Regions from separate parts of the Paenarthrobacter sp. AB444 genome, predicted to be linked through region 1. Evidence: riboswitches for the same ligand, from Rfam matches in the RefSeq annotation. Region 1 holds a riboswitch; each other region holds the start of a gene.
The links. A riboswitch is a leader RNA that binds a small molecule or an ion and turns the genes downstream of it on or off. The one in region 1 is predicted to bind glycine.

Region 2: linked by a shared signal. The riboswitch ahead of gcvP (aminomethyl-transferring glycine dehydrogenase) and the one ahead of cycA (D-serine/D-alanine/glycine transporter) in region 1 are both predicted to bind glycine.
Region 3: linked by a shared signal. The riboswitch ahead of gcvP (aminomethyl-transferring glycine dehydrogenase) and the one ahead of cycA (D-serine/D-alanine/glycine transporter) in region 1 are both predicted to bind glycine.

What each region holds. Positions count from the first base shown of each region.
Region 1 covers NZ_JAQZBY010000017.1:8,880-19,336, reverse strand. Annotated here, with positions in the region: gene cycA (D-serine/D-alanine/glycine transporter) at 1-1,174, opposite strand, end outside; glycine riboswitch at 1,320-1,418, opposite strand; gene PQ627_RS17985 (FAD/NAD(P)-binding protein) at 1,492-3,429, opposite strand; gene PQ627_RS17980 (prolyl oligopeptidase family serine peptidase) at 3,489-5,693, shown strand; tRNA gene PQ627_RS17975 (tRNA-Ser) at 5,784-5,872, shown strand; gene PQ627_RS17970 (MFS transporter) at 5,975-7,411, opposite strand; gene PQ627_RS17965 (RecQ family ATP-dependent DNA helicase) at 7,549-9,714, opposite strand; gene PQ627_RS17960 (phosphomannomutase/phosphoglucomutase) at 9,869-10,457, shown strand, end outside.
Region 2 covers NZ_JAQZBY010000002.1:9,207-19,663, reverse strand. Annotated here, with positions in the region: gene PQ627_RS03410 (MFS transporter) at 1-597, opposite strand, end outside; gene PQ627_RS03405 (PucR family transcriptional regulator) at 747-2,240, shown strand; glycine riboswitch at 2,326-2,425, shown strand; gene gcvP (aminomethyl-transferring glycine dehydrogenase) at 2,575-5,418, shown strand; gene gcvT (glycine cleavage system aminomethyltransferase GcvT) at 5,430-6,551, shown strand; gene gcvH (glycine cleavage system protein GcvH) at 6,572-6,955, shown strand; gene glyA (serine hydroxymethyltransferase) at 6,952-8,271, shown strand; gene PQ627_RS03380 (L-serine ammonia-lyase) at 8,607-10,007, shown strand; gene lipA (lipoyl synthase) at 10,025-10,457, shown strand, end outside.
Region 3 covers NZ_JAQZBY010000015.1:61,812-72,268, forward strand. Annotated here, with positions in the region: gene PQ627_RS17015 (nitrilase-related carbon-nitrogen hydrolase) at 1-444, opposite strand, end outside; gene map (type I methionyl aminopeptidase) at 637-1,416, opposite strand; gene PQ627_RS17025 (helix-turn-helix domain-containing protein) at 1,485-1,787, shown strand; gene PQ627_RS17030 (helix-turn-helix domain-containing protein) at 1,784-2,377, opposite strand; gene PQ627_RS17035 (NAD(P)/FAD-dependent oxidoreductase) at 2,479-3,480, shown strand; gene PQ627_RS17040 (hypothetical protein) at 3,522-3,734, shown strand; gene PQ627_RS17045 (amidohydrolase) at 3,816-5,060, opposite strand; gene PQ627_RS17050 (cyclodeaminase/cyclohydrolase family protein) at 5,180-5,839, shown strand; gene PQ627_RS17055 (MFS transporter) at 5,843-7,393, opposite strand; gene PQ627_RS17060 (TetR/AcrR family transcriptional regulator) at 7,466-8,005, shown strand; glycine riboswitch at 8,100-8,197, shown strand; gene gcvP (aminomethyl-transferring glycine dehydrogenase) at 8,367-10,457, shown strand, end outside.

The DNA of each region.
Region 1 (10,457 bases):
TGAAGGCCAGGTAGCTGGCCAGGATGATCGACCACACGAACACGAAACAGACAGCCGAAACGGTGGTGACCATGTCGAATGCCTTGCCGACGTCCTGCCCGGCGTACATGAGCACGACGCCGGACAGCAACAGGACGCAGGAAAGGAACAGGGCGTTGCGGGGTACTTTGCGTCCGGACAGGGCGCTGAAGACAGCGGGCGCGTCGCCTTCCTGGGCCAGGCCGTACACCATGCGGGAGGTGGAGTAGATGCCGGAGTTGGCCGAGGACATCGCCGAGCTCAGGACCACCAGGTTCACGATCGTGGCGGCGGCGCCGAGGCCTGCCAGGGAGAACATGGCAATGAAGGGGCTGTGGCCCGCGGCGAACTGGGTCCACGGGGTGACGGACATGAGGATGATGAGCGCACCTACGTAGAAAAGGAGCACACGGATGGGGATGGAGTTGATTGCCTTGGGCAGGTTCTTCTCCGGGTCCTTGGCCTCGGCCGCGGTGGTGCCCACCAGCTCGATGCCCACGAACGCGAAGACGGCGATCTGGAAGCCGGCAACGAAGCCCATGAACTCGTTCGGGAAGAAACCGCCGTGGTTCCACAGGTTGCTGAAGCTGGCCGGTCCGGCGTCTGACTGGAAGCCGCTGAGGATCATGAACAGGCCAACGATAATGAGGGCGGCGATGGCCACGATCTTAATGAGCGCGAACCAGAATTCGGTCTCGCCGAAGGCCTTCACGGTTGCCAGGTTCAGGAGCAGCAGGATGCCGATGGTGATAAGACCCGGAATCCACAAGGGCAGCCCTGGCCACAACTCCTCCGAGTACCCGGCAATCGCAATGACATCGGCGATGCCCGTGATGACCCAGCAGAACCAGTAGGTCCACCCGGTGAAGAAGCCGGCCCAGGGACCGAGGAGGTCGGCGGCGAAATCGCTGAAGGACTTGTAATTCAGGTTGCTCAGGAGCAGTTCGCCCATGGCGCGCATGACGAAGAACAGCATGAAGCCGATGATCATGTACACGAAAATTACGGAGGGGCCAGCTGCGGAAATGGTCTTGCCCGAGCCCATGAAGAGGCCGGTTCCAATGGCACCGCCGATGGCGATGAGCTGGATGTGGCGATTGCTGAGTTGGCGTTCGAGATGCGGTGAATCGTTGCCGGTGGTGGGATGAATCGTCAAAGGAACTCCGTCGTTCAGGCGGCACTGTGGTGCCGCATTGATTCGGGTTCCTCCCCGCTCTGTAGGTAGACCTGAGAGTTTCCGCAGGCATGGGCCTGCTTGCACCTTCGGTGAGTCCGGTGGCCGGACTGCTTTCCAGAGTTGCCTCGCCGCGGCGGTACATGGGCCTGAGAGATTCCTGGGGAGGGTTTGCTCCTACGGCGCCTGACGAAATGTACCGGCAGGGCTCTCCCGCCGCAGATCAAAAGCGCGCACACCCTTACGGGTGATGCAGCTCACACAGTAGCGAAGGCTGGCTGGCGGCGCAACCCGGGGCTCTAGAGTCCCAGAATGCTGCGGGCGATCTCATCGGCGTCACGCAGGGTTCGTTGCCCGCTGGCATAGGCGGGGCCGGTGCGGGGACGGGCCTCCGCGGCGATGGCATTGCCCCACTGCGACGCAGACAACTGCAGCCCGAGCACGTACATGTTTTCCGTAACAGATCCGTTGGCCGCGATGGGGCGGTAGGGGTGCGGTTCAACGTCAAGGCCGGTGGTCTGCATGGGGGTGCCCTCAACGCTCATCATGATCTTGGTCCGCACCAAGCCATCAGCCATGAGCTGCTCCAGCAGCGGGGAGATATTGATGCCAACCCTGTTCGCCGGCGACATCGCCTCAATGAGGGTCTCCGCCTCCACCGGCCCGTCGTGAACCCACGGCGAAGCCGCCCGGAACACCTTTGCGCTGCGATCGACACTGAACTTGGGGTCCGGTCCGACAAAACTTACGACGCCGGCACGCGCCAAGGCGGCGAGCTGCTCCGAGCGGAGCGCGGGCGGCCCGCTGGCCAGTCCTTCGACAAACGATTCGAACCAGCCGCGCAGACCGGCCAACCAGGACTCGTCCGTGATGCCGCCGTCCGCCACAACGGTCTTGAGGATCGCCCGGCCGGTGTGCAGTGCCCCAATGGCCATCTTCACGGGGTCGGCTTCACCCAAAGCCGAGCGCCGGGCGTCGTCGTCCAGGTAGGCGGTGATCGCGGCATCCAGGTCACGCCGTGATGCGAACGTCCGTCCCGCCAACGGCGCCGCGAGCCCACGAAGATTCAAACGGCGCGAAGCAACCACGTGCTTTTCAACCAGGACCTCCAGATCGTGTTCCCAGTGCGTCGTGGTGTGGGCATGCGGTTGCAGCGCGTCCTGCAGGTCGGCCAAAAACTGTGCCGGATCCTTGATCGCGGCGGGCTGGGACCTGGCCAGCGTTGAGTAATAGGCCCACAACGCATCCCTGTGCAGCAACGGCCAGAGATCGTGGTCGAAACCGGGCTGGATGCCTGCTGCCCGGAACCGGTCAACCGCGTCTTCTGTCAAGTACCGCATGGTGATGCTGCGTGGGTAGTAGCCGTCCAGCCCTGCCTTGGCCCGGTACGGCGTACCGCGGCGGGAGGCAGCGAAAATCCTGGGTTCACGGCCCGATGGCCGGTACTCCAGGACACCGGCTCCGGGCACCCCTGCCTCGACAAACTTGCCTCCGCGACCCTCCGTCAGTTGGCCCATCACGTCAAAGAAGTTCAAGCCCATGCCCCGGACAAGAACGGGTTGGCTGTCAGGCACCGCCTGCCAATCCACATCCGCGGGCGGTGCCGGCGGGAAATACGCCAAGCCCAACTCGTCGGCCGCACGCTTGAATGACCTCTGCTCCGGGTTGAGCCGCGATTCGATGTGCCCCAACGCCAGCACCACCGAACCGACGGTGAGCGTCGTGCCGTCGGCGAGTTCGACGTCGAACTTCCCGTCAACCGGACGCGCAGCAACGGCGAGCGTTTCATGGAAGGTGACCTCGACGCCGTCGGGCAGCCGGTCCAGCAGCCCCTCCAGGGTTTGGCGCAGATAGCGCCCGTACAGGGCGCGGCTGGGGAAGTCGTGGGATTCCAGGGTGGCCAGCTCGGCTTTTTCGGCGTCGTCCAGGCCCGCACCATCACGACGTCGGGCCTCCCGCCACTGGTCGAAGGAGCCACCCGTCAGCGGGGTTGCGAGCTCGGGATCCTCGGGGATCAGTGTCGGGTAGAACGCCTGCGTATTCATCAAGTACAGGCGGGACTGGCCGGGCTGCCACACGTGCCCCGAACCTGCAGGAAAGGGATCCACGACATGGATGTGGAGGGTGGCTCCCCCGGTGTCGCCGGCAGCCCAGTTCGCGAGCAACCGCTCAAGGACACTGGTGCCCCGAGGGCCGGCCCCCAGCAGGGCAACACGGTTGGTTTGCGATTTAGCCACGCTCAAGCCTAACTCTGCGTGACTTGCCTACCGTCGAACTGTGTTGCTTGGATGGGGCGATGACCACCACAGCAGCTGATCCCTCGCCATTGTCAGAGAATGGCGCCGCGCCCGAACCCACGGATGAGAACGCCTGGCTGGAGGACATCCACGGTGAAGAACAGCTCGCGTGGGTCAGGGAGCAGAACGCCCGCACCGAAGAACTGCTGGAAGACGCCGGTTATGCGGAGCTCCAGTCCGGCATTTTGGAAGTCATGGACTCCACAGACCGGATCGCCATGGTCAACAAACGCGGCGATTTCTACTACAACTTCTGGAAGGACAAGGAGCACCCCAAGGGACTGTGGCGCCGCACCACGTGGGAGAGCTATCTCAGCGACCAACCTGAATGGGATGTGCTGCTCGACGTCGATGCGCTGGCTGCCTCGGAGGGCGTCGAATGGGTCTTCCACGGGGCCGGTTTCCATCGCCCTGCCGACGGCTCCGAGTACCGCTTGGCTATGGTTTCGCTCTCCCCCGATGGCGGCGACGCCGACCGCCACCGGGAGTTCGACGTCGAATCCCGCACCTTCGTGGACCCCGCGGCAGGCGGCTTCGACATCCCCACGGCGAAGGGGAACGTCAGCTGGCTGGATGCTGACACGCTCCTGGTGTCCAGCACCGCGGAAGGCCTGCCCGCGACGTCGTCCTCTTATGCACGCACCGGCGTCAGGCTTCGCAGGGGCCAGTCGCTTGCGGACGCTGAACGCCTGTTCGAAATTCCCGAAGACCACATGCTGGCGATGGTGGCACACGACTCCACACCCGGCTACGAGCGGACCTTCGCAGTCGACTACATCGACTTCTACAACCGCAGCACGTGGTTGCTCCGCGATGACTCATGGGTGGCCATCGACGTTCCCACCGATGTCAACATCAGCGTCCACCGCGATTGGCTTCTCTTCCGGCCCCAGGGTGACTGGGTTGTGGACGATGTAACGTACCCGGCCGGATCCTTGCTGGCAGCGGATTTCGAGAGCTACCTTGCCGGTTCGCGCGACCTTTTGGTTCTTTTCACCCCTGACGCACACACCTCGTTGCAGTCCTGGAGCTGGACCAAGGACTACCTGCTGCTGAACCTGCTCCGGGACGTTTCGTCAGAGATCCGCGTGCTGAACCCATCGTCTGTGGACAGCGACGGGACGTGGGCTTCCACCGTCCTGGATGCCTGCCCTCCCCTGCACGATGTCAACGCCTACGCCGTGGACGATGAAGACGACGCTGAATCCGGCGCCGGGAATGACTTCTGGTTGGTGGCCACCGGTTTCACGACGCCCACCACCCTCACCCGGGGCACGCTTGGTGCTTCACCGTCCGGGCCGGATGCCGGCTCCGTGGCGAGTGAGCACGCGGTGGTGAAGCGGTCGCCGTCGTTCTTCAACGAAGCCGAGTACGAAGTCCAGCAGCACTTCGCCACCTCCTTGGATGGCACCAAGGTCCCCTACTTCCAGGTCGCTGCCAAGGACCTGGTGCTCGACGGCGAGAACCCCACCCAGCTCTCCGGCTACGGCGGCTTCGAGGTTTCCCGGACTCCGGCGTACAGCGGAACCATCGGTCGGGCCTGGCTGGAGCGCCGCACCACGTCCGACGTCGGGGCTGCCGCCCACTCCCGCGGTGGTGTCTACGTAGTGGCCAACATCCGCGGGGGCGGAGAGTACGGCCCTTCTTGGCACCGTGCTGCGCTCCAAGAGAACCGGCACCGCGCCTACGAGGACTTCGCCGCCGTAGCCAAGGACCTGATCTCCCGCGGCGTCACCAGCCGGCGCCGGCTTGGGTGCGTGGGCGGTTCCAACGGCGGCCTCCTGGTGGGCAACATGCTGACCCAATACCCGGAACTCTTCGGCGCGGTCTCCTGCGGCGTACCCCTCCTGGACATGCGGCGCTACACCAAGCTTTCGGCGGGCTACTCCTGGATCGCCGAATACGGTGACCCGGATGTCCCTGAGCAATGGGAATTCATCCGGACGTTCTCGCCGTACCACCTGCTGCGCGATGGCATCGAGTACCCCGAAACGTTCATCTGGACGGCGACCTCCGACGACCGGGTAGGTCCTGTCCAAGCCCGGAAGATGGCGGCACGGATGCAAGCCATGGGCATCCCGAACGTGTGGTTCCACGAGGCATTGGAGGGCGGGCACGCCGGAGCGTCCGACAACAGGCAAGCTGCAGCGCTCCAAGCCCGGAGCAACCACTTCCTGTGGCTCGCACTGGCCGGAAGCAAGTAACCTCTTCCAGGACGCTGACACTGGATTGCACGGCTGTTTTGCACTGAACGACACCTTCTGCGTATCCTTGGTGGGCTAGCAATAGCGGATGGAGACGTGCCAGAGCGGCCGAATGGACTTCACTGCTAATGAAGGGTCGGGGTTAAACTCGACCGGGGGTTCAAATCCCCCCGTCTCCGCGAAAAGGTCCCGGTTTTCGAACCGGGACCTTTTGCGTTTAAGCGGCTTGGACCTTCTGCGTTCAGGGGCTCGGGTCTTCATCGCCCCGGCTCGGGTGTGCTTTAGCTTCGGGTCCCGGCCGCCACTCCGCTGACTTCCGCACCCGCGTGACGGTGCAACGTCAGGCTGTCCACGGTGCTGATCAGCATCAGGACAGCCATGGCGATGAACGCCCCCTTGTAGGCCCCTGCGTGGTCAGGACCGAACATACGAGTCGCGTCGAACAGGCGCAGGAACAAGGCCCCGACGGCGATTCCGGCGGCAGCCGCCAGCTGAACCAGCGTGGCCGAGATCGCGTTGGCTGAAGGCAGCTGGCCGGGAACGATGTCGGCGTACTGCACTGAGGCGTATGCGGAGAATCCGATGGAGCGGAAGGCGCCGCTGAACAGCAGCAAAGCAAAAATCAAGGGTTCGGGCGTTTGTGGGCTGAGGAAAGCACACAGGGCGAACGTCACCGCCGAGGCGAAAGAAGCGAAAACCAGGACAGCTTTGAAACCGAAGCGCCTGATGAGCGGCGTGGTGGCGGGTTTGATGCCGATGTTGCCCACGAACACTGCCGCGACCATGACGCCGGCTTTGAGGGGATCCCATCCGAAGCCGTCCTGGAACATCAGGGGCAGCAGGAATGGCACGGAGCTGATGGTCAGCCGGTAAATGAACCCGCCCGTGGAGGTGGCCCGGAAGGTCTTGGTGCCAAAAACGCTGAGGTTGAACAGCGGCACTTTGGCCTTCCTCATCCAGAAAACTGCCCCGGCCAGTGAAAGCACCCCGGCTACGACCACCAGGACGGCGAGAAGGTTGGAAGCGTGGCCGCCCAGGGTCTCAAGACCGACCACCAACGCCCCCACGCCCAACGTGGTCAGCAGGAGGCCAAACCAATCAAGGCGTCGCTTGCCGTCAAACTGCGTGCGCGGAACCAGCCTGAGGGCCGCGATAAATGCCGCCAGTCCCAAGGGAACGTTGATGATGAAGATCCAGTGCCACGAGAGGAACGTAGTGAGGGCACCGCCCACCATCGGAGCCAACACGGGGGCGAGCAGGCCCGGCCACACCAGATAGGCAGTGGCACGGAGGAGCTCGGACTTGGGCGTACCGCGAAGGACCACCAAGGTTCCCACGGGGACCATCATTGCTCCACCCATCCCCTGCGCCACCCGGCTCAGGGTGAGCATGGTCAGGTCAGTACTCACAGCGCAGAGCAGGGATGCGATGGTGAACACCGAAATGGCCAGGCAGAAGATCCTGCGGGCACCGAAACGCTCAGCCAACCAACTGCTCAGCGGGATTCCCATGGCGACCGTGACCAGGTACGCCGTCATGGTGATGTTGATGTCCGCCGGAGCAACACGGAAGTCGGAGGCGATGCTCGGGATAGCCGTGGTCAGGATGGTCCCGTCAAGGAACTCCATGAAGAATGTTGCTGCCACCAGCAGGGCCAAGCGCGGCCGCCAGCTGGTTGGGCTGGCCTCGGTGACGTCGGCACTGGGTCTTGTGGTCATGGCTCCGGTCCAGGTTCGGGCTGCGCTCACCGGCTGGGTTCAGCGACTGGGCAGCAGGGTGTTTCCTCGATCCTATAGACCTGATGTGGGAGCGATCACAAAATGACGGTTTCCTACCTTACGCTTTCCTACCCTGTCTACCCCGCTTGGGCCAGTGCGAGAGGGAGTACCGCTGCAACACCTGCCTGCCGCAGCGCCCGCGCGGACACGGTCATGGTCCAGCGGCTATCGACGAGGTCATCCACCAACAGCACAGGCTGGCTCCCGATCCCCGACAATGCTTGGGCAAGTTCCGGTCCCACAACCAGCCGTTCCCACACCCCGGCGAGCCTGTAGGCGCTGTTGCCTCCCCGCGAGCCGGTGGGTCCTCCGTGAGCCACCTGAAGCTGGCCCAAGTACGGCATCCTGCCGATCCCGGCGATTCCCTGAGCCAGCGACTCAACCAATTGTGGCTTGCTGCGCGAGGGAATGCTGACGACAGCGGCGGGCCGGCCTGCTCCGCTCCATGGGGTTCCGCCCTCGGCCCCGGACCACTCCCGCAGAACCTGGACGCAGGCCTGCAGCATTGCCGGATCGACCACCCGGTCCGGTGCGCCTGCTGCAAACAGTTCACGCAAAGCACCACCCCAACCCAGGTCCGTCAGCCTGGCAAGAACGCGACCCTCGGCCATGCTCTCGTCCGGCTTGATCTTTCCCTTGACGGCGACGCCCAACCGGTCCATACCACTGGGCCATTGAAGCCGCGGTTCCACGGCGATCCCTGCCCGGCGGAGCGTCTGCCCGGCCGCATCCGCAGCCGATTCCGCCACGTCAACGGGGAACCAGCGGCCCGCACAGTTGTCGCAGCGCCCGCAAGGGGCAGCAGTCTCATCATCGAGGACCGATGTGATGTACTCCATCCGGCATCCAGCCGTGTCCTGGTAGACCACCATGGAATCCTGCTCGTCCACCCGGGCTTCGGCGATGCGGGCGTAGCGTTCGGCGTCGTAGTGCCACGGCCTTCCGGTTGACCTCCAGCCTCCGCCTACGCGCTCGACGGCTCCGTCTACGGCCAGAACTTTCAGGAGAAGCTCCAAAGGCGTGCGCCGAAGGTCTACGCGTGCTTCCAGCGCGACGGTGGACATGGCCGAGCCGGCATCGCCGAGCACAGCCAGCACCGCCGCGGCCTTTTCCTCCGATGGCATGGATGCAGTGGCAAAGTATTGCCAGATCTCGCGGTCCTCTGAGCCCGGCAGGAGAAGGACGTCTGCATTGGCTGCACCGCGGCCTGCACGGCCGACCTGTTGGTAATAGGCGACAGGTGACGACGGGGCACCGAGGTGGATCACGAAACCGAGGTCCGGCTTGTCGAATCCCATGCCCAGGGCGGAGGTGGCCACAAGGGCTTTCACCTGGTTGTCCTTGAGCAGTTGCTCTGCCCGCTCCCGATCCGCCGGGTCCGTCCTGCCGGTATAGGACAGAACGTTGTGTCCGGCCTCGGCAAGGAGCCGGGCGGTGTCTTCCGCTGCAGAGACCGTGAGTGTGTAGATGATGCCGCTCCCGGGCATGTCCGCCAAGTGGGTCAGCAGCCAGCCAAGCCGGTCCCTGGAGTCGGCAAGGTTGAGTACACCCAGGCGCAGGGATTCCCGGCCGAGGCCTCCACGGATAGTCCGCACACCGGCGCCGAGTTGTTCTTCGATATCGTGGACCACCCGGGAGTTGGCCGTTGCCGTCGTTGCCAGGACGGGTACAGTCTCCGGCAACTGCGCGATGAGGTCCGAGATACGGCGGTAATCGGGGCGGAAGTCGTGCCCCCAGTCGGAAATACAGTGAGCCTCATCGATCACCAGAAGTCCGGTCCTCCGGATAAGCTCGGGCAGCTGGTTCTCCCTGAACGACGGGTTTGTCAGCCGCTCCGGCGACACGAGGAGGACATCGACGTCGTCGGCGGCCAACTGGGCCAAGACTGTGTCCCACTCAAGGGCGTTGGCGGAGTTGATGGCCACGGCCCGAACGCCCGCACGTGCCGCCGCGGCGACTTGGTCGCGCATGAGGGCCAGCAGCGGCGAAACGATCAGCGTGGGCCCGGCTCCCCTGCGGCGCAGGAGCAGTGAGGAAACAAAGTAGACCGCAGACTTTCCCCAGCCCGTGCGCTGGACAACGAGCGCCCTGCGGCCTGCATCCACCAGCGCTTCGATCGCCTCAAACTGGCCTTCATGGAACTGGGCTTCCGGATGGCCGACGAGTTCACGAAGGCACGCCAGGGCTTCCTGTTGGGTTGTTGATTGCACGAGAGCGGCAGTGTTTGGGGAGTTGTGGGCCATGACCCCAGTATTCCAGTCACCACTGACAGCAAACACGGGCAGACTCCGCCATGTGGATAACAGCTGTGCCGATAAAAACTATCCACTAAAAACTATCCACATAGCGCATCCGCGGGTTCATGCACCGATGGGCAGCCACAGTAGGATTGAGCCCGTGACTAGCGAGCAGAACAAGACATTCGACCTCTCGGCATCCTTTAAGGCGTACGACGTCCGGGGCATCGTAGGTGAATCCATCACCGCTGAAATCGTCGAGGCCGTCGGCGCTGCCTTCATCGACGTCCTGGGCCTTGAGGGGGAAACCGTCCTCGTGGGCGGCGACATGCGCCCTTCGTCCCCTGAGTTCAGCCAGGCATTCGCCAACGGTGCGGCAACCCGTGGTGCCAACGTTCAGCTCCTTGACCTGATCTCCACCGACGAGCTCTACTACGCTTGTGGCGCCCTGAACGCCGCCGGTGCCACGTTCACCGCGAGCCACAATCCAGCCGAATACAACGGCATCAAGATGGCAAAAGCGGGCGCCCAGCCGATCTCGTCCGAAAGCGGCCTCAAGGAAATCCAGGCACTTGCAGAGCAGTACCTGAACGACGGCTCCATTCCGTCCGCGGCAACCCGCGGCGAAATCGGGGTCCATGATGTTTTGAAGGACTACTCCGAGTACCTGCGCAAACTGGTGGACCTCTCCGGTTCCCGGCCCCTGAAGATCGTGGTTGACGCCGGCAACGGCATGGCCGGCCTGACTA
Region 2 (10,457 bases), on a different contig from region 1:
TGGAGACTCAGGCGTGCCGAGCCGGCAGAGCAGCGTGATGATGGCGAAGACAGCCGGGCTGGCAACCATGAAGCGCCAGGCCTCCGGTCCCGCATCGCGCAACAAGTAGCCGACGGCGTAAGCCGCCGCGGCACCTATGGCCCACACCACGAACGTGGCACCGAGCAGGCGTCCGCGATGTTTTTTGGGAAGGAACTCGGCCAGGAGCGAGGTAGCGATGGGGTAGTCGGCGCCGATGGCCATGCCCAGGAAGAGCCTGCACAAGACCACTTGCCACATGTCGGTGGCAAAGCCGTTCAGGACGGAAAACACCGCAAGCGCGATGAGGTCCGCGATGTACATCTTGTGGCGGCCGATCCTGTCGGTCAGCCAACCAAAGATGGCACCGCCGAAAAAGATGCCCACCAGGCTTGCCGCACCCACCAGGCCAATTTCAGCGGGGGTCATCTCCAGTCCGGGGGCCATGGTGATGAGTGCGATGCCAATGATGGACAGCGCGTAGCCGTCGATGAACGGACCGCCGGACGCGAAGAACGTCAATTTCTTGTGGAACCGGGTTAGTGGGGCGTCATCAATGAGGTTGCTGGTTGCGCTCATTGCCAACCCTCTCTCGTGAATGCTCGTCTTTGAGCGGTGAAGTAAGTAGTTCCAGTTTTGGTGATACAGGTCACCGGGTATATTCATTCATTGTTTACATCTGACGAAGTCACGTAGACAAATGTCTAAGATCAAGACAGGACGCAGAAATGGCCATCACCGTCGCCGAACTCGTGGCTGAACCGCAACTCGGACTGACGCTCCTCGCCGGATCTGCGGGCACTGGCAACCGCATTACCTGGGCCCACACCTCTGACCTGCCGCGTTTGTGGGAGTGGGTCACCGGCGGGGAACTTATGATGACCAACGGCCTCTCCATTCCAGCGGATTCGGACGGACAGGTGGAGCTTGCTGAGGCCCTGGTGGACGCCGGTGCCAGTGCGTTGGCGATCGGCGAGAAAATGCACGCGCCTCCGCTGACAGTTGAGTTCCTGGCTGCTTGTGAGCGGCTGGCCCTGCCCCTCATCAACATCCCCTACCCGCTCCCGTTCATCGCGATCGCCAGGTCCGTGGCCGAGTCGTCGCTGCTCGAAGAATCCCGCCGTCTCCGCCAGACAGCCCGCGTCTACGACCTCCTGCGCACCGCCGGCGCGTCCGAGGATCACTGGCAAAGCCTGGTCCTTCGGCTCGCTACCGAACTGGATTCGGAGCTGTTCGTGGTGGACCGCCGCTGCCTGCATCCGTGGCACCCGGAGGGCCATCCCCTGCCGGCGTTCCTTGTGGAGGAATGGTCGCCGCAACCGGGCCGCGTGACCGTGGCGGGCAAGAACTTCCAGTGGCACAAGATTCGCGGCCGGCACGTGCTCACCATGGACATTCCCACCCACGCGAATGCGCTCCTCGTAGTGCTGCCCGGCAGCGAACCGCACCCTGACGCCGTCGTACTTTTGCACGCCGCAACCGTGCTGGGACTGCAGCTGGCGCGCATCGTCCTCTCGCTCGAAGGGCGGCACCGGCTGGCCGGCGAGTTCCTGCTGCAGGCCCTCGATGGGCGGCTCGGCACGGGAGAGATCGAGCGGCGGTTGACGGCTTTCGAGGTGCCTCCCCAGGAGTTCGTGGTCGCCTCGATGTCGGCGGACGACGGCGGCAGGCTGGCCAACGTGCACGTCGAGCTCTGGCGGCATGGCGTTCCGGCGGCCTCCTTGCGGCGGAACGACCGGCTTCATGTTGTGGTCGCTGCGGACGTCGCGGATGATCTCCTGGTCCACTGCGCCGGGTCTGAAAGCGTCATCGGCGTCAGCTCAGCGGCCTCCGTCGCGGGACTCCAACAGGCCCTTCAAGAATCGTTGTGGGCGCTGGGTTCGGCGCGTGCCAACAAGCTGGGACTGGCCCGCTACGCCGAGGGTCCCAGCTGGCTCGGGCTGACCGGCTTCGAAGAAGGCACCGCTTTGGTGCAGCGGCTCCTGGGCCCGGTTTTTGAGTACGAGCAGCGCCAGGACGGGGACCTGATGGTCACGTTGAGGACCTATTTGGACTCACAGCGGAGCTGGCAAAAGACAGCGTCCGCGCTGTTCACGCACCGGCAAACCATCATCTACAGGATCCGGAAAATTGGCGAACTGACGGGGCTGGACATGGGTGAAACGTCCACCTTGGCGCAGCTCTGGCTGGCCTTGCAGATCCACGAGGCGATGCATGGTTGAGCCGTGTTGGAAACAACCGCCTTGCACTTTTTCGCAGCCACCCGCTATGGTGTGAAGCGTGTCACTGACGTGACGCACACGCTTTTGATCTGCGGCGGGAGAGTCCTGCCGGGTACATCCAGTCAGGCGCCGTAGGAGCAAATCCTCCCCAGGAATCTCTCAGGCCCATGTACCGCCGCGGCGAGGCAACTCTGGAAAGCAGTCCGGGCAACCGGGCTCACCGACGGTGCAAGTGGGCAACCAAGCCCACGGAATCTCTCAGGTCCAATACAGAGCGGGGAGGAACCCCTATTCATCGTGGCGTCCCCTGGGCGCCTGAATCCTGGAGTTCCTCTTGACTGTTCAATCCTCCCCAACCGCTTTCGCGGACCGGCATATCGGCGCCCGTCGCCAGGCCGACATTGACACCATGCTCAAGGCGATCGGCTACGACTCGGTCGATGGCCTGGTGGACGTTGCCGTCCCCGATTCCATCCGCCAGTCCTCGCCCCTGACCTTGCAAAAGGCGTTGAGCGAGACCCAGGTCCTGGCCGAGCTCCGCAAGCTCGCCGCCAAGAACAAGACTGCCGTGCAAATGATCGGCCAGGGCTACTACGACACCGTCACGCCTCCGGTGATCCGCCGCAACATCCTCGAATCCCCGGCCTGGTACACGGCCTACACCCCGTACCAGCCCGAGATTTCCCAGGGCCGCCTCGAAGCCCTGCTGAACTTCCAGACCATGGTGCAGGACCTCACGGGGCTCCCGATCGCCAACGCTTCGCTGCTGGATGAAGCCACCGCCGTCGCCGAGGCCGTGTTGCTGATGCGCCGGGCGAACAAAGCTGTGAAGGACGGCAAGACCGTCCTGGACGCTGACCTCCTCCCGCAGACCATCGCCATCGTGAAGGGCCGCGCCGAGGCACTCGGTTTCGAGGTTTTGGTTGCGGATCTCTCCGCTGGATTGCCCGACGGCGACATCAACGGCGTCGTTCTGCAGCAGCCTGGCGTTTCGGGCCGGGTCTTCAACCACGCTCCCGTGATCGCTGCGGCGAAGGAACGCGGTGCACTGGTCACCGTCGCGGCCGATCTGCTGGCGCTCACCCTCATCACGCCCCCGGGCGAACAAGGTGCGGACATCGCCGTCGGGACCGCGCAGCGCTTCGGTGTGCCGCTGTTCTTCGGCGGCCCGCATGCCGCTTACATGGCCGTCCGGAACGGCATGGAGCGCACGCTTCCCGGCCGCATCGTTGGCGTGTCCAAGGACAACGCCGGCGTTCCCGCCTACCGCTTGGCGCTGCAGACCCGTGAGCAGCACATCCGCCGCGAGAAGGCCACGTCCAACATCTGCACGGCTCAGGCCCTGCTCGCGATCGTCGCCTCGATGTACGCCGTGTACCACGGCCCGGATGGGCTGAAGGCGATCGCCGAAACCGTCCACGGCCACGCCCGTGTGCTGGCTACCGCAGTGCAGAAGGCAGGCCGCGAACTCGTTGCCGACTCCTTCTTCGACACCCTCACCGTCCGCGTTCCGGGCAAGGCCTCGAAGGTGATCGGTGCCGCCGAGGCACGCGGCATCAACCTCCGCTACATCGATGAGGACACCGTCGGCGTCTCCGTCGATGAAACCACGACGCCGGAGGTCCTCTCCGCGGTCGCCGTCGCCTTCGGTGCCGGTCCGGTAGGGGACGCCGCCGGGTTCGAACTGCCCGCCGACGTGGTCCGTGCCTCGGACTTCCTGCAGCACCCGGTGTTCAACACGCACCGTTCCGAGGCGCAGCTGTTGCGCTATATCCGCAAGCTGTCCGACCGGGACCTCGCGCTGGACCGCACCATGATCCCGCTGGGTTCGTGCACCATGAAGCTGAACGCCACGGCTGAAATGGAGGCGATCTCCTGGCCGGAGTTCGCATCGATCCACCCGTTCGCGCCGGATCACCAGACTGAGGGTTGGCGTGAGCTGATCTCCGGTTTGGAAGCCGATCTGACCGAGATCACGGGCTACGACCAGGTCTCCATCCAGCCCAACGCCGGTTCGCAGGGTGAGCTCGCGGGCCTCCTCGCGATCCGCGGCTACCACCTGTCGCGCGGCGATGAGCAGCGCAACGTCTGCCTGATCCCCGCTTCGGCCCACGGCACCAACGCTGCCTCGGCTGTGCTGGCCGGCATGAAGGTGGTCGTAGTGGCTACGGCTGCCGATGGCACGATTGACCACGCTGACCTGGCGGCAAAGATCGAGGCCAACCGCGACGTGCTTTCGGCCATCATGATCACCTACCCCTCCACGCACGGTGTGTACGACGCCGACGTCGTCGAGGTGTGCGACGCGGTTCACGAGGCCGGTGGCCAGGTGTACGTGGATGGTGCGAACCTCAACGCGCTGGTCGGCTTGGCCCAGCCGGGCAAGTTCGGCGGCGATGTCTCGCACTTGAACCTGCACAAGACCTTCTGCATCCCGCACGGCGGCGGCGGACCCGGTGTTGGTCCTGTTGCAGCCAAGGCACACCTGGCTCCGTTCATGCCGGGCGATGCGAACAACGCTTCCTCCTCGGAGGGTGGCGTCGCCATCTCCGCATCCCGTTTCGGTTCCGCCGGCGTGCTCCCGATTTCCTGGGCCTACGTGAAGCTCATGGGCGGTGAAGGGCTGACCGAGGCCACCAAGTCGGCGCTGCTTGCTGCAAACTACGTTGCTTCACGCCTGGATGAGCACTTCCCGGTCCTCTACACGGGCGAAGGTGGACTCGTGGCGCACGAGTGCATCCTTGACCTCCGTGAGCTGACCGCGCGTACGGGTGTCACGGCCGAGGATGTTGCCAAGCGTTTGATCGACTTCGGCTTCCACGCCCCGACGCTGGCCTTCCCGGTTGCCGGCACCCTGATGGTGGAGCCGACGGAGTCCGAGGACCTCACCGAGATCGACCGCTTCATCGAGGCCATGATCACCATCCGGGCCGAAATTGAGCAGGTTGCTGCCGGTGACTTCTCCGTGGAGAACTCCCCGCTCCGCAACGCGCCCCACACGGCGTCCGCCGTCGTGAGTTCCGCCTGGGAGCGCGACTACCCGCGCGAGCAGGCTGCCTTCCCGGTGCCGAGCCTCAAGCAGGACAAATACTTCCCGCCGGTCGGCCGGATTGACGGTGCTGCGGGCGACCGCAACCTTGTCTGCTCCTGCCCTCCGATCGAAGACTTTGAGAACTAAAGGACCCTGTGATGTCTGAGAACTACACCGCTCTCTACGAGCAACACAAAAAGGCCGGCGCGTCCTTCACGGACTTCGGCGGCTGGCAGATGCCCCTCAAGTACGAGTCCGAGTTGGCTGAGCACCACGCGGTACGCCAGGCTGCCGGCTTGTTCGACCTCTCCCACATGGGCGAAGTCTGGGTAACCGGTCCGGAAGCAGCCGCGTTCCTGGACTATGCCCTGGTGGGCAAGCTGTCCGCGATTGCCGACGGCAAGGCCAAGTACTCGCTGATCTGCAACGCCGACGGCGGCATCATCGACGACCTGATCACGTACCGTCGTGGCCCGGAGAAGTTCCTCGTGGTGCCGAACGCGGGCAACGCCAAGGTGGTTGCGGCCGCCCTGTCCGAGCGTGCGGCCGGGTTCGACGTTGTTGTCGAGGATGCGTCCGCTGAGACCTCCCTCATTGCAGTACAGGGCCCTCTTGCTGAAGCGATCCTCTTGCGCCTGGTTCCGGCCGAGCAGCACTCACTGGTCACGGAACTGAAGTACTACGCGGCCGTTGAGGTGACCATCAGCGGACAGGACCTGCTGCTGGCCCGCACCGGCTACACGGGCGAAGACGGATTCGAAATCTACGTCCCGAACGCGGACGCGCCTTCGCTCTGGGAAGCATTCCTTGAAGCCGGCGAAGGCCACGGGCTTATCCCGGCCGGCCTGGCTGCCCGCGACTCGCTTCGCCTCGAGGCCGGCATGCCTCTCTACGGCAACGAGCTTTCCCGCCACGTCAATGCCTACGCAGCCGGACTCGGCCCGGTTGTGGCGTTGTCCAAGGAGGGGGACTTCGTGGGCAAGGAAGCACTGGCTGCGATCAAGGCCGCCGGTGTCGGCTCCACGATCGGGCAGAAGCTGGTGGGCCTCAAGGGAGCCGGCCGTCGTGCAGCCCGCGGCCACTATTCGGTTTTGAAGGACGGTTCGCTGATCGGTGAGGTGACCTCGGGGCAGCCGAGCCCGACGCTCGGTTACCCGGTCGCGTTGGCGTATGTCGACGTCGAGCATTCCGAGGTTGGCACTGTGGTGGACGTCGACCTCCGCGGCAAGGCCGAACCGTTCGAAGTTGTGCCGCTGCCCTTCTACAAGCGTTCCAAGTAGTCACGAGAGAAGGAATTGATATGAGCAAAGTTGTTGCCGAGCTGAAGTACTCGGCTGAACATGAATGGGTTGCTGCAGATGGCGGGGGACCGGTGGGTATTGGCATCTCCGCCGTCGCCGCCGACGCCCTCGGCGACATCGTCTACGTGGACCTGCCCGAGGTCGGTTCCACGGTGACCGCGGGGGAGACCTGCGGCGAGGTGGAGTCCACCAAGTCCGTCTCCGACCTCTACTCGCCCGTGACCGGTGAGGTGACCGAGATCAACGACGCCGTCGTCGACGATCCCGCCCTCATCAACAACGACCCCTACGGCGCCGGCTGGCTCTTCAAAGTCGCCGCCACCGAAGAAGGCCCGCTCATGACGGCCGAGGAATACGCAGCAGCCAACGGGGGCGAACTGTGAACCCGGTATCCGTGAGTGAGTTCGAGCAGGTTGCGTCGGCGTCGCTGGATGCCGACCTCGCCTCCCTGGACCCCGAGATCGCGGCAAAGATCGACGACGAACTCGGCCGCCAGCGCGGTGGCCTGGAGATGATCGCCTCCGAGAACCACACCGCCGTTGCCGTAATGCAGGCCCAGGGTTCGGTGCTGACCAACAAGTACGCCGAGGGCTACCCGGGCAAGCGCTACTACGGCGGCTGCGAGCACGTTGACGTGATCGAACAGCTCGCGATCGACCGCATCAAATCGCTGTTCGGCGCCGACTACGCCAACGTCCAGCCGCACTCCGGTGCGCAGGCCAACGCCTCCGTGATGCACGCGCTCATCAAGCCGGGCGACACCATCATGGGCCTGAACCTGGCTCACGGCGGCCACCTCACGCACGGCATGCGGATCAACTTCTCCGGCAAGCTGTACAACGTGGTCCCGTACGGCGTCCGCGAGGACACCCACACCGTGGACATGGCCGAGGTGGAGGCGCTGGCGCAGCAGCACAAGCCTGCTTTGATTGTGGCCGGCTGGTCCGCTTATGCGCGGCAGCTGGACTTCGCCGAGTTCCGCCGGATCGCCGACTCAGTTGGCGCGTACCTGATGGTGGACATGGCGCACTTCGCGGGCCTCGTGGCCGCGGGCCTGCACCCCTCGCCCGTCCCGCACGCCCACGTCACCACGTCCACCACGCACAAGACCCTCGCCGGTCCGCGCGGCGGCATCATCCTCTCCAACGACGCCGACATCGCCAAGAAGATTAACTCCGCGGTGTTCCCGGGCCAGCAGGGCGGACCCCTGGAGCACGTGATCGCGGGCAAGGCCGTAGCGTTCAAGATCGCCGCGTCCGAGGAATTCCGTGAGCGCCAGTCGCGCGTCCTGGCGGGCGCACGGATCCTCGCCGAGCGGTTGGTCCAGCCCGACGTCGCAGCGGCGGGCATCTCCGTGGTCTCCGGCGGCACCGACGTGCACCTGGTCCTCGTGGACCTGCGCGACTGCGAACTCGACGGCCAGCAAGCCGAAGACCGCCTCGCCGCGATCGACATCACCGTCAACCGCAACGCCGTCCCGTTCGACCCCCGCCCGCCCATGGTCACCTCCGGGCTGCGCATCGGCACCCCCGCGCTTGCGACGCGCGGCTTCGGTGAAGCGGCCTTCCGCGAGGTTGCGGACATCATCGCCGAAGCATTGATCGCCGACGCCGACACGGACCTGAGCGGGCTGCGTCACCGCGTCGAGACCCTCGCCGAAGCACACCCGCTGTACCCGGGAGTCGCAAACCTGGGCTAAGGGCCTATACCCCGAAACGGTCTGGTTCGAAGCGGCCTATTTGGGGGCGGGGTCCGGCAGCGGCCGTCTAAGGGAGCATCGCATCCGCTCAGCGGGTGCAACTGCGACCGAGGCCGCAGAGGACGCGGGCCCCGACAGGCCGTTGGCGATGCGGACCGTGGTGGCCCACTTTGATCTACCCGGGTGGGGCATTTGCTGGGAACGGATGCCTCACAGCAATACCGGGTTGGAGGTTCGCACTGGGACCTCCGGGGGTTGGGCCGCCTTGGCTCGGGATTGGCCCAGCCCCCACCTTTTTGTTTGTTCTTTACTCCTCCCTGAAAGGGATCACGGCCATGGCTGTTGGTGTTTTCGATCTGTTCTCTGTGGGCATTGGCCCGTCAAGCTCGCACACTGTGGGGCCGATGCGTGCCGGCGCGGTGTTTGCCCGGGAACTGCGTGAATCCGGCGTTCTGCCTGCCGTGGCGTCGTTGCGGGTGGATCTGTATGGTTCCTTGGCCGCGACGGGCAAAGGTCATGGCACGTTCACTGCCACGCTGCTGGGTCTGGAAGGCTACGAACCGGAGTTGATCCTGCCTGATGAGGTGGAGGAACGCCTCGCGTCGATCGAGGAAACCGGCAAGCTGAATCTCGCCGGTGAAGTCCTGCTGGAGTACGGCGTTGCGGATATGGTGTTGCATCCGTTGACGGTGTTGCCGCGGCATACGAATGGGATGAAGTTCGTGGTCTCTGATGCTGAGGGGAACGTGCTGAGGGAGGCGACGTTTTTCTCGGTTGGTGGCGGGTTCATTGTCCGTGAGGGTGAGGAGAACACGGCCCGGGTGGAGTTGGAGGAGTCCAAGGCGGAGTTGCCGTTGCCGTTCCGGACGGCGGCGGAGTTGCTGGGCCGGTGCGCGTCCAAAGGCTTGGGCATCAGCGACATCATGTTGATCAATGAGCGGGCGTCCCGGTCGGAGGAGGAGATCCGGGAGGGTCTGCTGCATATTTGGTCGGTGATGGAGGCCTGTGTTGAAACGTCCCTGAAGCGTGAGGGTGTGCTGCCCGGGGGCTTGCGGGTCCGTCGTCGTGCTCCTGATTGGTTGGAGCGGTTGTTGAAGGAGGACAAGGACCGGAACGATCCGAAGTATTGGCAGGAGTGGGTGAACCTGATCGCGTTGGCGGTCAATGAGGAGAACGCGTCCGGTGGCCGGGTGGTGACGGCTCCGACCAATGGTGCGGCGGGCATCATCCCGGCGGTTCTGTACTATGCGTTGAATTACGCTCCGGGCATGGATCAGGCGACCCAGGCTGATAGGGATGATGTGGTGGTGCGGTTCTTGCTCGCTGCGGGTGCGGTGGGGGTTTTGTATAAGGAGCAGGCTTCGATTTCGGGGGCTGAGGTGGGGTGTCAGGGTGAGGTTGGTTCGGCGTCGTCGATGGCTGCTGCGGGGTTGGCTGAGGTGATGGGTGGTTCTCCGGCGCAGGTGGAGAACGCGGCGGAGATCGCAGTGGAACATAACCTGGGGTTGACGTGTGATCCGATCGGTGGGTTGGTGCAGATTCCGTGTATTGAGCGGAACGCGATTGCTGCGGCGAAGGCGATCAACGCGGCGAAGATGGCGTTGTGGGGTGATGGGACGCACCGGGTGTCCCTTGACGAGGTGATCGTGACCATGCGGGAAACGGGCAAGGACATGTCCCATAAGTACAAGGAAACAGCGATGGGCGGCCTCGCCGTCAACGTCGTCGAATGCTAGGCAAGGAAGCACATCACATGACTCTCGCCCCTGAAGGCCGCAAGTTGCTGCGCGTTGAGGCCCGCAACGCACAAACCCCTGTTGAGCGTAAGCCTGAGTGGATCAAGGCCAAGGTCCAGATGGGTCCGGAGTTCGTCGGGTTGAAGAACCTGGTGAAGAAGGAAGGCCTGCACACGGTGTGCGAGGAGGCCGGGTGCCCGAACATTTTCGAGTGCTGGGAAGACAAGGAAGCGACGTTCCTGATCGGCGGTTCCGAATGCACCCGGCGCTGTGATTTCTGCCAGATCGATACCGGCAAACCCTCCCCGCTGGACCGCTTCGAACCGACCAAGGTCGCCCGCTCCGTGCAGGCCATGCAGCTGCGCTACGCGACCGTGACCGGGGTGGCCCGTGACGACCTCGAAGACGAGGGCGTGTGGCTGTACGCCGAAACGGTCCGGAAAATCCATG
Region 3 (10,457 bases), on a different contig from region 1:
AGTACGGGCAACCAGCTCTCCGGCGGGGGAGACCAGGATGGCCGTGTTCAGGCCGAGGCCGTCGTCGGTGCCATCCGGGTTCTCCGCACGCTGGTACAGAGAGGCGTGGACCGAGACGCCGAACTTGCGGGCTGCCTCTGCGGCGAAGGTGAACGTGGGGCCGGTCAGGAGGTCCTCGGTAATGTCCGAGGGGCGGATACCTGCCGCCGGGTTGTTCTCCGGCTTGGTGTCGGCGGGGTAGCGGGAGAGCGTCAGCTCAGGCAGGAAAACAACAGTGGCTCCCAGGTTGGCCGCGCGTTCGATGCCTTCGGAGAGTTCAGCGCGGAGTGCGGCTTCGTCGGCATGCCAGCGGTGCTGGACGACGCCGACGCGCAGCGGCGTCCGCGTGGAGGGCTCTGTGCGGGCCAGGGAAGTGGGGGCTTCGAGGCAGGTAATTTCAATCATGGGGGCATGTACTCCGGTGAGACGACAGTCACTAAATGAATAGCGTTCATTTAGTATGGCGCGTGTCACGCTGGAGCGCAAGAGGCAAATGAATGCCGCTCATTTATGACGGCCGTGGGGTGTCTCGCCGGACCGCGAGCCGGACGCCTAGCCGGACCGCGACCCGGACGCCTTGGTTACCCCATCCGGGCGCTAACCAGCCAGGGTCGGCCTGGTGAGGATCTCCGCCCCATCGTTGGTGATGGCGATGGTGTGCTCGCTGTGGGCTGTCCTGCACCCGGTGGCGCTGCGGAGCGTCCAGCCGTCGGCATCCGTGACGAGCTGCGCGGTATCCGCCATAACCCACGGTTCCAGTGCCAGGAGCAATCCGGGGCGCAGCTTGTAGCCGCGTCCGGGCCGCCCCATGTTGGGGACGTGCGGCTCCTGGTGCATGGTCGATCCGATGCCGTGGCCACCGAATTCCGTATTTACCGGGTAGCCGGCCTCGCTGAGGACTGACCCCATCGCGTAGGAGAGATCACCGATGCGGGCCCCCGGCCGGGCTGCTGCGATGCCGGCATTCAAGGCGCGTTCGGTCGCTTCGATCATGGCCACGCTATCGGCGGGCTTGGCGTCGCCAACGATGAAACTGATGGCGGAGTCCGCGGCGATTCCCTCCAGGGAGACGGCCAGGTCGAGTGTCAGCAGGTCACCGTCGGCAAGTGCGTAGTCCCGCGGCAGTCCGTGGAGGACGGCGTCGTTGACGCCGGTGCAGATGTAGTGGCCGAATGGTCCGCGCCCGAAGGACGGGGCATAGTCGACGTAACAGGACACGGCTCCGGCCTCCAGGATCATGTCCTTGGTCCATGAATCGATGTCCAGGAGATTGGTGCCCACGGTGCAGCGGCCCTTGAGGGTGTGCAGGATATTGGCCACGAGGGCGCCCGAAGCCTTTGCCCTGAGCAGTTCGTTGGCGCTGAGGATCTCGATCATGAGCAGCCTTTCTGTTGTGAGTCCAATAACTATCCCGGCCATATTATCCCGGTATTACAATTGGAGCCATGGTCAGGTTGCCTCTTACACCCGCAGAGGCCGAGCGTGGACAACGTCTCGGCTCATTGTTGCGCCGCGCACGGGGCACGCGCTCCATGTTGGAGATCGCCCTTGATGCCCGTGTTTCCCCGGAGACGCTCCGCAAGATCGAGTCCGGAAGGGTAGCCACCCCCGCCTTCCCCACCGTGGCTGCGATTGCCGATGTCCTGGGCCTGTCCCTGGATGAAGTCTGGGCGGAGATCAATCAGCCCGACGCCGGCACGGACCCAAGCGCGCCGCGCCGCAGCGCGCGCGAGTTCCTGGCTTCCTAAGTTTGGTCCGGGCGTTTTGGCCGTGCCCGTACGTGCATGCGCTCGCCTTGCTGGCCGAAAAGGGTCAGAAGCTCCACTGGCTCTGACGTGGCGCTGGCGAACCAGTGCGGGGTCCGGGTGTCGAACTCCGCTACTTCGCCGGGTTTGAGGATGAAGTCGTTCCCGCCCAGGACCAGCCGCAGCTTCCCGTTGAGAATGTACATCCAGTCGTAGCCCTCGTGGGACTGCGGCTGGGGGATCTCTTTGCCAGTGCCGCTTTTCAGCACCATCTTGAACGCTTGGATCCCGCCGGGCCGGCGCGTGAGGGGGAGTGCGGTTCCCCAATCGTGGACATGGGGCTTGAGGTGGATGCGGGGATCGCCGGTTTCGGGGGCATCGATGAGTTCCTCGAGGGGCACCTGGTGAAGCCGCGCTATCGGGAGTAAAAGTTCAAGGGTGGGCTTTCGTTGCCCGGACTCAAGCCGCGACAACGTACTGACCGAAATGCCGGTCCCCTCCGAAGCTTCCGCAAGGGTCAGGTTGCGCTGGGTCCGCAGCGCACGAAGGCGAGGTCCGACGGCGTCGAGCATGGAACTGAAGTCTTGGCTCATGGACCAAGTTTGCCATAGCAGCAAAATTCTTTGCTGATTTCCCGAATGCTGTCCAACCATGGAGGGAGCGGCACAGGGCTGCGAGGGATTCTGGAGGCGAAGTGAGTAAAGAACACCACATCAAGGGGTACGACGTCGTGGTCATCGGAGGTGGCGCAGCTGGCTTAAGTGCCGCCGTCACGCTAGGCAGGGCTCTGAGGTCGGTGCTGGTAATCGACGCCGGTGAACCCCGGAATGCTCCTGCGGCCGGGGTCCATGGCTTCCTGTCCCGGGACGGCATCAGCCCCAAGGAACTCCTGGAGTTCGGGCGCGACGAAGCGCGTAGCTACGGAGTGGAAGTCATCCCGGGCGTCGCCGTTGCGGCACGTTCGACGGCGGCAGCAGGGGATGGCGCCCAACCCGCCTTTGAGGTGGAGCTGGGGAACGGGCGCACAGTCACAGCGCGGCGTCTCCTGGTGACTACCGGGCTCACTGATGTGCTGCCTGACATTGAAGGCATCGGTGAACGCTGGGGTCGGGATGTCCTGCACTGCCCTTACTGCCACGGTTGGGAAGTAAGGAACAAGGCGATCGGGATATTGGGGACCGTTCCGATGGCCCTGCACCAGACCATGCTTTTCCGGCAGTGGAGCCCGGATATCACCTTGTTCCTCAACGACGTTGTGGAACCGACGGATGAAGAGTGGGAACAGCTTGCCGCACGCTCCATCAACGTTGTGGAGGGCAAAGTGCGCTCACTTGAAATCACGGATGACGCCGTGAGCGGGGTGGTCCTGGCCTCTGGCAAGGTCCTTCCGGTGGAGGCCGTGGTGACGGGCACCAGGATGGAGGCCCGGCCCGGGGTGCTGGAGTCCCTGGGTGTCCAGCTGGTGGAGCACCCCATGGGCGTAGGGCGGCATGTCGAAGTGAATCCCCTGGGAGGCGCCACCTCGGTGCCGGGCGTGTGGGCGGCAGGGAACGTCGCCGACCTCATGGGGCAGGTCATGGCATCCGCCGCTTCGGGCGTCATGGCTGGAGCGGCGATCAATGCCCACCTCGTGGCCGAGGAAACACGGCTCGCAGTGGAAGCGGCCCGGAAAAATAGTGGTCGACGTTCGGCTTAAGTGCGGGGATCATTAAAGGATCGCCACTAAAGGAGGTTGGCATGTGCTACGCGTACTATGACGACTTCGAGCGGCGCACGAAGAAGGACTCCGCGCGCAAGCCCGAGACCCGCACCACAGAGGCAAAAGAGCCTGCTGCCCCGGCGGACACCCGCCCAGGGACGGAAGGCACGCTGTGGACTTTCCTGGCACGTCGTCGCAGGGAGCCTGAGGTTTACGAACCGAAGGTGGACCGCATCCACGAGAAAGTCTAGGGATCACTCCCGGACTGGAACGAGCACCGAATCCACGCAAAAGGCGCCGGGACCCCGGCGCCTTTTCCATGGGCTCCCAGGTCAGTTCTCCCCGGGCTGGTCCCGTTCGGTTGTGCCCAGGTACTCCAGGGCGGCCGTAACCAATGCTTCTGTTCCCTTGGCCAGCGTGGGCTGGATCAATGGAGCGAAGTAGGGGGAGTGGTTGGATGGAATGTCCTCTGGGAGCCGCCCTGTGGTGGCCCACTCCCTGAACAGTGCAGGGTCGGCGCCTCCAAGGAACCAGAACACCAAAGGTGCATCGGCGCCTTTTGCCAAGGCTCCGACATCTTCGCTGCCCGAGACCGGGCCGGGGTCGATCACCTGTGCCGTGCCGAATTTGGCCTTGAATGCTGCCGTGATTCTGCCTGCAGCCGATTCGTCATTGACGGTGAGGGGAAAGTGCTCCTCGAAGTGGATCTCCGGATCCTTCGGAGCACCGGAGGCTGTTGATTCCCCCTGGACGATGCGCTCAATGGATCCGAGGATCTTGTCCCTGATGGAATCGCTGAAGGTGCGGACACTAAGGCCCAGGGTGGCGGTCTCGGGAATGATGTTGTTTTTTGTCCCGGAATGGATCTGCCCAACGGTTACCACCGCCGAGTCACTCGCCGCGAGCTCACGCGAGACAATGCCCTGCAAGCGGACCGTGGCAGCTGCTGCCATGAGGACAGGGTCAACGGTGGTTTCAGGGCGGGAGCCGTGTCCGCCGCGTCCGTGCAGGGTGATGTTGAGGGAGTCGGCGGAGGCCATGGTGACGCCGGAGCGGATGCCGAACCAGCCGGCGGGGAATGGGGCGACATGCTGGCCGAGTACGACGTCGGGCTTCGGGACGACGTCGTACAGGCCGTCCGCCACCATCGCGTTCGCTCCGCCGCCCCATTCCTCTGCGGGCTGGAAAACGGCGATCAACGTGCCTTGCCACTGGTCGCGTTGCCCGGCAAGCGACTCCACAGCACCCACCAGGCAACTGACGTGGACATCGTGGCCGCATGCATGCATGACGGGAACGTCGTTGCCCGTGTGGTCGACGCCGACGGCGGTGCTTGCGTAGTCCAGTCCGGTGGATTCTTTGACGGGCAGGGCGTCCATGTCGGCCCGGAGCATGACCACCGGCCCTGGTCCGTTGTGAAGCACACCCACCACACCGGTCTGGCCGATGTTGCGGTGGACCGTGAAGCCAAGGTTTTCCAGGTGTCCGGCGGCGATTCCCGCTGTCCTGGTCTCCTGGAAGGATAGCTCCGGGTTGGCGTGCAGGTCTTTGTAAAGCTCTTCGAGGTCAATGGTCATGGGTCTACCCTCTTCGTTCGACGCCTTTGGTCCGGCCAGTGTATCCACCGGCGGTGTGCGAAACCTGAGTGTGCGAGGCCTGTGTGCGAAGACCGAACACTCACGGCACACTGGATGGCATGACGAATACCGCAGCCGCCACGACCCAGCAGTCCACCGTCGAGGACTGGACCAAGGCCCTGGCGGAGTCGAAGGGTTCGCCCGGGGGTGGTGCCGGTACGGGTGTCATGCTCTCGATCGCGGCCGCTTTGACGTCCATGGTTGCCGGGTATACGGAGCCTGAAGACCACCAGCGCGACGAACTTTCCGGCATTCATGCCCGCGCCCACGAGCTGCGGAAAACTGCCCTGCAGCTCGCGGACGACGACTCCTCTGCCTCCAATGCTTTTGGGGCTGCGTTCCGACTGGACCCCGGCCCGGAACGGGAAGAGGCGATTCATCAGGCGTCGGTTGAGGCGGCCAAGGCTTCGGCCGTCCTGGGGGAGCGGGCCATCGACGCCATCGAAGACCTTGGCTGGCTCGCTTCCCATGGAAACCCGGCCCTCATCGCCGATGTCGTGGTTGGCTTCGGTGCGCTGCGGGCGGCGATAACGGGTGCGCGGACCAACGTGAGCTTCGACCTCGCGTCCCTGACCTCCGCAGGGACTCCGCTTGAGGAGGTCAGGGAGCAGCATCCGGACCTGTGGACGACGGTCAGCCTGCTCAGCGACGCGCTGGAGCGGATCGACCAACTGGCTGCCGGCGTCGACAAAAAGGCCGCACCTACCGAAGCGGTGTAGTCCCTATTTCGCCTTGGGCACCTTGCGGAGTACGACGGCGGCCATCACTGCCGCTCCGGCCATCAGTACCAGCCCAATCGCCGCAGTGATGTGGACGCCGGAGTCGAATGCTGTCCGGGCGGCTGTGGTCAATGCCTCGGAGAGCTCGGCGGGAAGGCCGGAGGCTGCGTCGACGGCACCGGCCAGTGTTTCCCCGGACTTCCTTGCGGCTTCTGCGGAGACACCGTCGGGAACGACGAGGTTGTGCTGGTAGGACGCTGTGAGGATGGAGCCGAGCACGGCAGTCCCCAACAGCGATCCCAATTCGTAGCCGGTCTCGGAGATGGCCGAGGCCGCTCCGGACTTGTCCGCCGGAACCGATGACAGGATCAGATCATTGGAGATGGTCTCCGCCGCGCCGACCCCGATAGCGAGCACAGTCAGGGCGGACAGGAGGAACACCGGTCCGCTGCCATGGTTGCCTGTGACGGCCACCAGGTACCCGATGGCGCTGAGCGTCAGTCCGCCGGCCACGACGAAGCCGGGCCGCACGCGCTTGACCAACGGCACCACCAGCAGCCCGGCGATCACGGTGGCGAGGAGGGCGGGGATCATCGCGATGCCGGCTTCCATGGGGGACTGCCCTTCGACCAGCTGCAGGTGCTGGGCAAAGAAGTAGATGAAGCCCGTCATGGAGAACAGGGATAGTACGTTGGCCACGATGGCCGTGCTGAACACCTTGTTCTTGAACAGGGCCACATCCAGCATGGGGCTGTCGATGCTCTGTTGGCGACGAACGAACACAATGCCCATCACCAGTCCGAAGCCCATGAAAGCAGCGGCCGGGGCCCCGAAGCCGTGGACCGCGAATTCCTTGATGCCGTAAACGAACGGCGCCATGGTGACCACGGACAGGACGATGCTGGGTACGTCGACGCGGCCTGGGTTGGCGTCCTTGGATTCAGGAATCAGTACCCGGCCAAATGCCAGCAAAGGCAGGAGCAGGAATGCTGCCACCAGGAAGACGGCGCCCCACCAGAAGTGTTCCACAAGCCAACCGCCGAAGATGGGGCCCAGGGCGGCGCCGCCGGAGAAGCCGGCAGCCCACACAGCGATCGCGAGCCTGCGCCGGTTGGGATCGGTAAAGATGTTCCGGATCAAGGACAACGTTGAGGGCATCAGCATGGCGCCAAAGACACCAAGTGCGGCGCGTCCGGCAATCAGCCACTCAGCGGATGGCGCGAATGCTGTAGCAGCCGAAACCGCAGCGAAGCCCGTGCTGCCGATCAGGAGCAACCGGCGTCGTCCGATCCTGTCGCCCAAGTTGCCCATGGATACCAGAAGTGCCGCCAACACCAGCGGATACGCGTCAACGATCCACAGGAGCTGGATGCCGCCGACATCCAAGGATCGGGCGATTTCGGGCAGGGCAAAGGTGAGCGCGGTGTTGTCGACGGCCACCAGCAGCACAGGGAACATCAGCAGTGCCAGGGCCGTCCAATCGCGCCACGGTGCAGCCTGCCCCTTGACGGGGTTGACGGAACGGGGTGCGTGGGTTGAGGACGGCGAGAACATGCCCTAACTATACCGTCCAGACGGTACAGTTACAAATGCAAGGACTGCACAGCTTTAGGGAATGATGTACACATGCCACGAAAACCAGTTGCCCGGGACGCCGTCCTGGATGCCTTCGAAGCCCTCCTCATAGAGGTAGGGGAGCGGGCAGCCACTCTTGACGCCGTCGCCAAGCGGGCAGGCGTCTCCAAAGGTGGCCTGCTGTACCACTTCCCCAACAAGGAAGCCCTGATCAGCGCTCTGCTCGAACGCCTGGATGAACTGGCGGAAGAGGACATTGTGCGGATGAAGGCAGCGCCGGACGGAGCCGCCTCGTACTTCATCCGGACCTCGCTGTGGGGCGGCACGCCCATGGACAGGGCTTTCGTTGCCGCCACCAGGCTCGCCGAAGTGGCCCACGAGGAAACGCGGCGGCGGTTTGCCGGCATCCAGCAGCAATGGCTGGATGTCCTGGCCGAGGACGTGGGGCCGGAGGTCGCCAAAGCCGTCAGCTACATGGGTGACGGGCTGTATTTCAACGCCATGTTCGAAGGCGGACAGGAGGGCGGGAATGCGGGCCGGGAGGCCGACGTCGAAATCCTGTTGGGCGTGCTGGACCGTCTGCGGAAGTGACGCTTCTTCCATTTGCCGCAGCGACCTGCACATAGGACAATTAACTCTTGTGGTGTGTCCTGTGTGGGCGCCCATGCACAATTGAACAAGCCTTTGATCTGCGGCGGGAGAGTCCTGCAAGCACGTGATGCAGGCGCCGTAGGAGCAAACCCTCCCCAGGAATCTCTCAGGCCCACGCACCGCCGCGGCGAGGCAACTCTGGAAAGCAGCAGGCGACCGTCCCAGGTTGTTGTGCTCACCGACGGTGCAAGCGATTCGTTGTTCGGACAAGTCGCGGAAACTCTCAGGTCCAATACAGAGCGGGGAGGAACCCGAGCCGCTGTGGCGTACCCAAACGCCACCCAAGTATTGGAGTTCCTTCGTGACGGTTAGTTCTGCCTCCACCCCCTTCGTCGATCGGCATATCGGCGCCCGCCGCCAGGCCGACATTGAGACCATGCTCAAGACCGTCGGTTACGACTCCGTGGATGCCCTCGTGGACACCGCGGTTCCCAACGACATCCGCCAGGACATTGCCCTGACCCTGCAGGACGCCCTGTCAGAGGTCGAGGTCCTGGCAGAACTGCGCAAGCTGGCCGCCAAGAACAAGACCGCCGTGCAGATGATCGGCCAGGGCTACTACGACACCATCACGCCCCCGGTGATCCGCCGTAACATCCTCGAATCCCCGGCCTGGTACACCGCCTACACGCCGTACCAGCCCGAGATTTCCCAGGGCCGCCTCGAAGCGCTCCTGAACTTCCAGACCATGGTCCAGGACCTCGTTGGCTTGCCCATCGCCAATGCCTCCCTGCTGGACGAAGCAACGGCAGTCGCTGAAGCCGTTCTCATGATGCGCAGGGCCAACAAGAACAAGGCTGCCCAGGATGGCAAGACCGTCCTCGACGCCGACTGCCTGCCCCAGACCATCGCCATCGTGAAGGGCCGCGCCGAGGCACTCGGCTTCGAGGTTGAGGTCGCGGACCTTTCCCTCGGCCTGCCGGAAGGTGCCATCAACGGCGTCGTCCTCCAGCAGCCCGGCGTTTCCGGTCGTGTTTTCGACCACTCAGCCGTCATTGCCGAGGCGAAAGAGCGCGGCGCGCTGGTCACCGTCGCTGCGGACCTGCTGTCCTTGACCCTCATCACCCCTCCGGGCGAGCAGGGCGCCGACATCGCCGTCGGTTCTGCCCAGCGCCTGGGTGTTCCGCTGTTCTTCGGTGGCCCGCACGCCGCCTACATGGCAGTCCAGAAGGGCCTCGAGCGTTCCATGCCGGGCCGCCTGGTGGGCGTTTCGAAGGACGACGCCGGTGTCCCCGCCTACCGCTTGGCGCTGCAGACCCGTGAGCAGCACATCCGCCGCGAGAAGGCCACGTCCAACATTTGTACGGCTCAGGCCCTGCTGGCCATCGTTGCCTCGATGTACGCCGTCTATCACGGCCCGGAGGGCCTGAAGGCGATCGCTGAGACCGCCCACAACCACGCCCGCACCCTGGCCGCCTCCCTGAAGGCTGCCGGCGTCGAGGTCCTGCATGGCTCCTTCTTCGACACCGTCACGGTTCGCATTCCCGGCCGCGCCGCAGAGATCGTGGCAGCGGCCGAGGCCCGCGGGATCAACCTGCGCGGCATCGACGCGGACACCGTTGGTATTTCCGTGGACGAAACCACGACAACTGACGTTGTCGGCCGTGTCCTCGACGTGTTCGGCGCTTCCGTGGTTGAGGCCGTGGAGGGCTTCGCCCTTGTCGGTTCGGTTGAGCGCACCAGTGAGTTCATGCAGCACCCGGTGTTCAACACCCACCGCTCCGAAACCCAGCTCCTGCGCTACATCCGCAAGCTCTCGGACCGCGACCTTGCGCTTGACCGCACCATGATTCCCCTGGGTTCGTGCACCATGAAGCTCAACGCGACGGCCGAGATGGAAGCCATCTCCTGGCCAGAGTTCGCCTCGATCCACCCGTTCGCTCCGGATTCCCAGACGGCTGGCTGGCGTGAACTCATCGCTGACCTGGAATCCCAACTGACCGAGATCACCGGCTACGACCAGGTCTCCATCCAGCCGAACGCCGGTTCCCAGGGTGAGCTCGCGGGCCTGCTGGCCATCCGCGGCTACCACCTCTCCAACGGCGATGACCAGCGCAACGTCTGCCTCATCCCGGCCTCCGCCCATGGCACCAACGCCGCCTCGGCAGTGCTGGCCGGCATGAAGGTCGTGGTCGTGGCCACCGCTCCCGATGGCACGATCGACCACGTCGACCTGAAGGCCAAGATCGAAGCCAACCGCGACGCCCTCTCGGCGATCATGATCACCTACCCGTCCACGCACGGTGTCTACGACGCCGATGTCCGCGAAGTCTGCGACGCCATCCACGAAGCCGGTGGCCAGGTGTACATCGACGGTGCCAACCTCAACGCGCTCGTTGGCCTTGCCCAGCCCGGCAAGTTCGGCGGCGACGTGTCCCACCTGAACCTGCAC